Regions from separate parts of the Stenotrophomonas sp. TWI1151 genome, predicted to be linked through region 2. Evidence: riboswitches for the same ligand, from Rfam matches in the RefSeq annotation. Region 2 holds a riboswitch; the other holds the start of a gene.
What was found. A riboswitch is a leader RNA that binds a small molecule or an ion and turns the genes downstream of it on or off. The one in region 2 is predicted to bind cobalamin.
Positions count from the first base shown of each region.

Region 1: it holds a riboswitch for cobalamin, as region 2 does, so the genes downstream of both, metE (5-methyltetrahydropteroyltriglutamate--homocysteine S-methyltransferase) here and btuB (TonB-dependent vitamin B12 receptor) in region 2, are expected to answer to the same signal.

Region 1 covers NZ_JBDJLA010000002.1:307,047-311,453, reverse strand. Annotated here, with positions in the region: gene ABE422_RS05475 (anti-sigma factor) at 37-822, opposite strand; gene ABE422_RS05470 (sigma-70 family RNA polymerase sigma factor) at 819-1,388, opposite strand; gene ABE422_RS05465 (hypothetical protein) at 1,459-2,241, opposite strand; cobalamin riboswitch at 2,346-2,579, shown strand; gene metE (5-methyltetrahydropteroyltriglutamate--homocysteine S-methyltransferase) at 2,793-4,407, shown strand, end outside.
Region 2 covers NZ_JBDJLA010000009.1:82,561-86,967, reverse strand. Annotated here, with positions in the region: gene bioD (dethiobiotin synthase) at 1-274, opposite strand, end outside; gene ABE422_RS12335 (GAF domain-containing protein) at 394-876, shown strand; gene ABE422_RS12330 (TfoX/Sxy family protein) at 873-1,244, shown strand; gene ABE422_RS12325 (histidine phosphatase family protein) at 1,282-1,860, opposite strand; cobalamin riboswitch at 2,013-2,244, shown strand; gene btuB (TonB-dependent vitamin B12 receptor) at 2,368-4,209, shown strand; gene gph (phosphoglycolate phosphatase) at 4,363-4,407, opposite strand, start outside.

The sequences.
Region 1 (4,407 bases), on a different contig from region 2:
GCACGGATCCGGAAAAAAAACCGTGCGTCCGTGCGATTACAGGTTGGCGATGTCGCCCTTGGCGATGATCGGGCCGGTCGGAATGCCTTGCGGCGCACCGGTTGACGGTTCCAGTGTGATCGCCAGCACCGAGCCATTCACAAGTGCATCACGCAGCGTGGCCGGCACCGCAACAGTGTGCGCGCGGTTGATCGAGACCAGGCCCAGCGAACGCGGGGTGCCGCCGGCCGGGATCAGCCACAGCTCGGGTGCACGGCCGGCCGCATCGGCCGCGGCCGGGACCGGCACCATCAGCACCTTGCCTTGGGCCTTGTCGACGGACGCCAGCCAGCCCGGCGTACCGTCGTCGTGCAACAGCGGCGTGACCGGCTTGGTGGCCTGCTCCGGCTCGGCCGGTGTCGTCGGCGGGGTCGGCGTGACCGCCACGGGCGTAGGCGACGGTGTGGTCGGCTCCAGATCGCGGCGGCTGAACACCGCCACCAGTGCCAGCGCGGCGGCCAGCGCGGTCATGCCCTGCCAGAAACCGGTGCGCTGCCAGACCCGTGGCGAGGCGGTCGTTGCGGCGGGCCAGCCCAGCGAGGTGCGGATGCGCGGCCACAGATGCGCGGGCACCGCTTCGGTACCGAGCGATTCGAGCAGGGGCGCAAGGCGGTTCTCCCACTGGGCGACCAATCGCGCGAAGCCGGGATCGCTGGCGATGCGGCGTTCAACCTCGGCACGCTGCGCGGCATCGAGCACCCCCAGCACGTACTCACCGGCGAGGATGTCGGCGCTCGGCGGTTCGCCGTCGTCATGCAGATCATGGAGGTCGCGGGCGTTCATCGTTCCAGGCACACCCGCAGTTGGCCCAGGCCCCGGCGGATCCAGCTCTTCACCGAGCCCAGCGGCGAACCAATGCGGCGCGCCAGTTCCTCATAGCTGGCGCCATCGAGGAAGGCCAGCCGGATCAGCGAGCGACGGCGCGGCTCCAGCGTATCCAGGCAGTCCTGCAGGCGCTCGTGATCCGACGCCTGTTCGGCCACCTGGGCCGGCTGCGGCGCGACATCGGGGAGTTCCTCGGCCACCGACAGATCATCCAGCGCGCGCGGCGGCGCGGCGCGGAGACGGTCGATCGAGCGGTTGCGGGCCAGCATCGACAGCCAGGTCATGGCCGCCGCCTTGGCGCGGTCGAACTGCGCCGCCTTGTTCCAGACCGTGGTGAACACGTCCTGCAGTACCTCTTCGGCATCGCCGCGGTCGCGCAGCACCTGCAGGCAGATCGCGAACAGGCGGCCGGAGGCCAGCTGATAGACCGATTCGAACGCCTGGCGATCACCGCCGGCGACCCGGACGAGCAGCTCGTCCAGACGATGTGATGCAGCGGTAGCGGCGGCGTCCAGCTCGGGCATTGCAGGCTCAATGTCGATAACGGGCGTATCGGCATCCTCCTTGCTCCCGGCGCCATCTGCAAGGGGGCGCTCAGGCACCGCATGTCTTCACCAGCGGCTGCGTGCGGGCAGCGGTCAGCTCGGCGGCGGGCGTTGCAACCGGTGCGGCGGGAAACTCGACCCGCACCTGCGGGTACTTGCCCTTCTCATCGCGGACGTTGCCGGTGCCGGTGAACTGCAGCAGGCGCTGGTCTGCGGTGGCATACACCAAGGTGACCGCGGGCACGGCGAAACCGAACCAGGCATCGAGCTTCATCTGCAGCTGTTCGGCCGGTTGACCCTGCCAGGTCACCGCACCCGTGCGTTGCACTTTCAGCGGCACCAGGCGCTGGCGGCTGGGCAGCAGGAACTGGAAGGCCACGCTCTGCCCGGCCTGCAACGCGGCCCAATGGCTGCGCACCGCCGCGTCGAACCCGGCATCCACCACCGCCCCCGAGGGGATCGTGATGGCCCTGCTGAAGGTCGGTGCCTGCGCGCTGGCGCGGACCGATACCTGGCGGGTAGCGGCACCGCCGCGCACGCCTTCCTGATACCCATCGCGTCCATCGTCCAGGGTGAAATCCGGCGTCTGCGGGCTGCCCTGCGGGGTCATCCACTTGCGCGCGAAGGGACGCCCGTCGCTGCAGCGGTACAGCACCAACCTCGACTGGGCGCTTGTCGGCCCCTGCAGCCAATGGGTCTCGCGATACAGCAGGCGCCCATCGGCGGTGGCGTACGCGCGGCCTTCCTGGCGCTGCACGGTCTGATCGGCGGCACTCACGGGGGGGGCGATCACCGACAGCAGCAGGATCAGGCAGGACAAGGGCTGGCGCATGGGAGTCCAAACGGGCGGGCTTGCAGGGAGATACGCAGGTGGCAGTGGTTTGGATGCAGTGGGATGAATCGGACAGACGACTTGACCATCGCTCGCCTTCGGCCTACCTTGTGCTCGCCGAAGGTATCCATCGCTTCATGCAGATGAAGGGATGGATTTAAACGGGAATCCGGTGAAGGCGCCTCGCGCGCCCATTCCGGAGCTGCCCCGCAGCGGTGAATGGAAACGACTCCTGCCAACAGCACTGGGCCTTCGCGCCTGGGAAGCGGCAGGTACTAGGTGGGCGTCCGCGCCCGTGTCCATCAGCCCGAATACCGGCCCCGGCCGGAGGACATGACCGTCCTCCGATTCGACCTGGAACGTCCGCGGGGAGGTTGCCGGGGCCTGCCGCCATGCCGCCTGCATGGCGCTGCCCCCGTGCGTCCGCTTCACGGCATCCGGTTCGCCCGCGGGGGCGAAGGTCGCTGGCGGGGCGGAACGGGCTGCAAGGCCCCGGACGGCGCGCGGTTCCTTCGTTCCTCAATGCCCCTACGCAATGAGGACACGTTCCAATGACCACTGTTACCACCCTGGGTTTTCCGCGCATCGGTGCCAAGCGCGAACTCAAGCGCGCGCTCGAAGCCTTCTGGTCCGGCGAGAGCAGCGCCGCGTCGCTGCAGGACACCGCGGCCGAGTTGCGTGAACGCCACTGGCAGCTGCAGCGCGAGGCCGGCGTGGATGTGCCGCCGAGCAATGATTTCAGCCTGTATGACCAGGTGCTGGATGCGGCCTTCCTGTTCGATGCGATCCCGGCCCGTTACCGCGCGCTCGCCGATGCCGAACCGCTGAGCGGCTACTTCGCGATGGCGCGGGGCCTGCAGCGCGATGGCATCGACCTGCATGCGCTGGAAATGACCAAGTGGTTCGACACCAACTACCACTACCTGGTGCCCGAACTGCACGCCGGCCAGACCTTCGCGGTGCGCGGCGACAAGCCGCTGGCCGAGTACCGCCAGGCCAAGGCGCTGGGGATCGAGACCCGCCCGGTGCTGATCGGGCCGGTGACCTTCCTGCGGCTGTCCAAGACCACCGATGGCAGCAACGCGCTGGACCTGCTCGATGCGCTGCTGCCGGTGTACGTGCAGTTGCTCGGCGAACTCAAGGCCGCCGGCGCGGCGTGGGTGCAGCTGGATGAGCCGCTGCTGGTGCAGGACCTGGACGAGGCCACGCGGGCCGCGTTCGAGCACGCCTATGCGGTGCTGGGCCAGGTCGCCCGCCCCAAGGTGCTGGTGGCGACGTACTTTGGTGCGCTGGAAGACAACCTGGCGCTGGCTGCCTCGCTGCCGGTCGATGGCCTGCATGTGGATCTGGTCCGTGCGCCGGAACAGCTCGATGCGGTGATCAAGGCGCTGCCGGCCGGTCGCGTACTGTCGGCCGGGCTGGTCAACGGCCGCAACATCTGGCGCACCCACCTGGACAACGCCCTGGTGCTGGCGCGCTACGCGCACGGTCATGTCGGCAGCGATGCGCTGTGGCTGGCGCCATCGTGTTCGCTGCTGCACAGCCCGGTCGATCTGGACCACGAAAAGAAGCTGGACGACGAACTGCGCAGCTGGCTGGCGTTCTCCAAGCAGAAACTCGGCGAGCTGCGCGTGCTGGCCGACGCGATCGATGCGCCGGCGCGTGCCGAGGCACCGCTCGCGCATTCGCGTGCGTGCATCGAATCGCGCCGTCGTTCGCCGCGCGTGCACAACCCGGCCGTCGCCGCGCGTCTTTCCTCGCTGACCCCGGCCGATGCACAGCGCCACAGCCGCTACCCGCAACGCCACCTGGCCCAGGCCGCCGCGCTGAAGCTGCCGCGCTTCCCGACCACCACGATCGGGTCGTTCCCGCAGACGCTGGAGGTGCGTGAGGCCCGCGCCCGCAACAAGTCCGGCAAGCTCTCCGATGCGGATTACGATGCGTTCCTGGCCACCCAGACCGAGCACTGCGTGCGCGTGCAGGAACAGATCGGGCTGGACGTGCTGGTGCATGGCGAGTTCGAGCGCAACGACATGGTCGAGTACTTCGGCGAGCAGCTCGATGGCTTTGCCTTTACCAAGAATGGCTGGGTGCAGAGCTACGGCTCGCGCTGCGTGAAGCCGCCGGTGATCTTCGGCGATGTGACCCGTCCGCAGCCGATGACAG
Region 2 (4,407 bases):
CGATCTCCGGGGCCAGTGGCTGCTCGAGCGCGAACGGGTTGAGGTCGTCATACGCGGGCATCGGCCTGCTGGCGGCCCGCAGGGCCGTGGCATCCTCGTTGCGCAGGCCCTCGGGCGTGCGCTCGCAGCCACTGGCGACCGGCTTCATGCCCACTGCGGTGCCGCCGTGGCGGCGCAGGGCATGCAGCAGTACACAGCTGCTGAAGGTCTTGCCGATGCCGGTGTCGGTACCGGTGACGAACAGGGCGGCAGGGCGCGGCGCAGGCAGGGACATGGAGACGACCGGGAGCGGAAACGCGCCATTATCCGCCGTCCCGGCAGCGCTGCGGCGCGGTCCGCTGCGTTCCGCCGGCCCCGGGGGCAACCAACCGCCGCGCTTGGTAGACTGCGGCCATGTTCGATACCTCCACGCTCACCGGCAGCAAGCCGGAACAGTACGGCCAGCTGCTGGCCCAGGCCCGCGCCCTGGTGCACGGCGAGCGCGACCGCATCGCCAATGCGGCCAACCTGTCGGCGCTGGTCTACCACGCCCTGCCGCACCTGAACTGGGTCGGCTTCTACTTCTTCGATGGCAAGGAGCTGGTCGTCGGCCCGTTCCAGGGCCTGCCCGCCTGCGTGCGCATTCCACTCGACAAGGGTGTATGTGGCGCCGCGGCTTCGCAGCGCGTGACCCAGCGCATCGAAGACGTCGATGCGTTCCCGGGTCACATCGCGTGCGACTCTGCCTCGCGCTCTGAACTGGTCGTGCCGCTGGTCCACAACGGTGACCTGGTCGGCGTGTTCGATCTGGACAGCCCGTCGCTGGCACGCTTCGATGCCGAGGACCAGGCCGGGCTGGAAGCCATCGCCGCGGTGTTCGTCGAGGCACTGGGATGAGTGCCGCCAAGCTGCGCAACATCGGCCCGAAGAGCGCAGCATGGCTGCGCCAGGTCGGTCTGCGTACGCCGGAAGACCTGGTGGCGGTCGGTGCGGTCGGTGCCTTCGTCAAGGTGCGCCGCGCCGGCTTCAAACCCAGCTTGAACCTGCTCTACTCACTGGAAGGTGCGCTGCAGGATTGCCACTGGCAGGAACTGCCGGAAGCGCGCCGCACCGTGCTGGTGGCCGAGTACGAAGCGATCATCGCCGACCAGCCGCTGAAGAAGGCGCCGCCTGCCTCCGGTCCGGTCTACGACCGCACCGTGGAGCATCGCGACGATGACGGCGACGAAGCGCCGCCGTTCGAGATCGACGACGACAACCGCTGATCCACGGCTACCCACGCACCGTCGGTAGCCGCGCGCCTCATACCTGCTGCAGCTCCAGCAGTTCGCCCCACAGCCGGTCGTCCTCGCGCTCCACGCGCAGGCGCAGTCGCGTGCCGTGATCGATGCGCAGCGCCCAGCACATCGCCATCGGCAGGCCGCACACCTGCGACAGCACCATCCGCAGCGGTCCGCCATGGCTGACGATCAGGGTCGGGACCGGCTCGGGCTCATCCAGCAACCGATGCAGGCCGCGCGCGATGCGGCGTTCGAAGTGGCCCCAGCTTTCGCCATGCGGCGGTGGATTGGCATGCGGGTCCAGATGGAAGGCGGACAGCGCATCCATCGGCAGCGCCTCCAGCGCGAGTCCGTCCCAGTCGCCGAAATCCAGTTCTTCCCATTCCTCATCGACCTCCACGTCCACCGCGTGGGGCAAGGCCAATGCCTCGGCGCTCAACAGCGCCCGCTGCCGCGGCGAGGACAGCACACGCTGCCAGGGCAGCCCGGCGTAACGCGCGCACAGGGCGTCGGTCGCGCCCTCGTGCAGCGCTGGATCAGTGCGGCCATCAAGATGATCGTCGCGGCCGGTACTGGCGTGGCGGATCAGATCGAGGATCATGCCCGGCCCCGTCTGCTGCCCGCTGCGGCCGGCCAGTGCGGGTCACGGGCGTCGGTGCCGGGGTGCTGCAACCACGTTGGGGTCATGGAGATCACATCGAAAAAGCGAGGCGCATTCTAACCGGTGCGCTCCATGGGCCCGGCCGATGGCTTAGACTGCGCCCACTTTCAGGTGACCCGGGGCTGCAATGCCGCCAGGTTGAAACGGGAAGCCGGTGACGCGTCAGGCCCTGTGCCACGCCGCCACTCCGGCGCTGCCCCCGCAACGGTAAGCGTGGAAACACCAGGCAACACGCCACTGTGCTCCGGCATGGGAAGGCGCCTGGCACGATGGCACCCCATCGGCCCGCGAGCCCGGAGACCGGCCTGGAAGACGACTGGTTGCGATGCGGCGGGCATGGCGGCGGCAAGCAGGCGCCTGCGCGCGCCCGCCCACCGTCGAACCTCCCTGCAGCGCGATCATCCCCACCCCTTGCCGCGCGGGCGTGCGCGGTGCATGGAGTCATCGATGAAGCTGCAAACCCGCGTTCTTTCCCTGGCCGTGCTGTCGACCCTGCCCCTGGTGGCCGCCGCACAGGACGAGGCCACCGCGCTGGACCAGGTGCTGGTCACCGCCACGCGTACCCCGATCGCCCTGCAGGACAGCATCTCCCCGGCGCAGGTGATCGACCGCGCCGAGATCGAGCGCAGCCAGGCGCCGTCGCTGCAGGACCTGCTGCGCGGCCGTGCCGGCATCAACCTCAACAACAGCGGCGGCCTGGGCAAGCAGAGCTCGCTGTTCCTGCGCGGCACCAACTCGGCCCACACCCTGATGCTGGTCGATGGCGTGCGCATCAACACCGGCGACCTCGGCCTGGCCATGATCCAGGACCTGCCGCTGGCGCAGATCGAGCGCATCGAAATCGTGCGTGGCCCGCAGTCCAGCCTGTACGGCGCCGATGCGATCGGTGGCGTGATCCAGATCTTCACCCGCCGCAACGCCGGCCAGTTCGCGCCGCACCTGCAGCTCGGCGGTGGCAGCAACGGCCTGCGCGAGGCCAGCGGTGGCTTCGGCGGCAGCGGTGAGCGTGGCTGGTTCGGCACCGACATCGCCTACCAGCACACCGATGGCATCAACGCCTGCCGTGGCTCGGTGTCGCCCTTCGCTGGCTGCGGCGCCGACGAGCCCGACCGCGATGGCTACCGCAACCTGTCCATGAGCCTGCGCGGCGGCTATGCGTTGACGGACACGTTGAGCCTGGAAGGCACCGCACTGCGCGCCGAAGGCGAGAACCATTACGACGGCTACTACAACTACTCCGAAACGCTGCAGCAGGTACTCGGCGGCAAGCTGCGCTACACGCCGGGCGAGCGCTTCAACCTGACGGTCAACGTCGGCCGCGCCGACAACGAATCGGACAACTTCAACGGGGATACCTGGCTGGGCAATGCACAGACCCACCGCGACAGTGCCTCGGTGCAGGCCGACATCGGCATCGCTGACGGCCAGCTGCTGAGCGCCGGTGTGGACTGGAGCCAGGACAACCTGGACGGCAGCAGCGCCGGCTACCTGGTCGACAGCCGCGACAACACCGGCGTGTTCGTGCAGTACCAGGGCCGTTTCGGCGCGCACCACCTGCAGGCCAGCGTGCGCAACGACGATAACGAACAGTTTGGCAACCACACCACCGGCAGCCTCGGCTGGGGCCTGGAGCTGGGCCGCGGGTTCCGCCTCAACGCCAGCTACGGCACCGCGTTCAAGGCCCCGACCTTCAGCGACCTTTACGACCCGTGGAGCGGCGTGCCGACCCTGGATCCGGAGAAATCCAAGAGCGCCAACATCGGCATCGCCCAGCAGGGTGATGGCTGGCGCTGGGGCCTGGACGTATACGAAACGCGCATCGATGACCTGATCACTTACGACGCGACCACCTTCATGATGTCGCAGGTCGAGAAAGCCCGCATCCGCGGCGCCGAGTTGACCGGTGCGATCACCGTCGCCGGGTTCGATCTCAACGCACAGCTCAGCCACACCGACCCGCGCAACCGCACCGACGGCAGCGCACAGTTCGACAACTGGCTGGCCCGCCGCGCACAGAACACCGCACGCCTGGACGTCGATCGCCGCGTGGGTGATGTCCGCGCCGGCCTCACCGTCAACGGCGCCGGCAAGCGTTACGACGATGCAGCGAACACGGTGCGCCTGGGGGGCTACGGCACCGTGGACCTGCGCCTGGAATACGCCCTGACCCGCGATTGGTCCGTACTGGGCCGGGTCAGCAACGTCTTCGACCGCGAGTACGAAACCGTCGCCTGGTACAACCAGCCTGGCCGCGAGTATCGACTGAGCGTGCGTTACCAGCCGAAATAAGCGCGCGGGGCGGCGGCACCGCCGCCGTCCCGGCCTCGGCACGTGCCGACCGTGGGTCGACATGCTCCATCATCCTCGGCAGGTGCCGACCGTTGGCCGGCACTCATTGAACCTGGTAGGTGCCGACCGTTGGTCGGCACAGGCCCGAAGGCCTTACAACGCCAACAATTCCCGCAGATCATCCACCACGGCAACCGC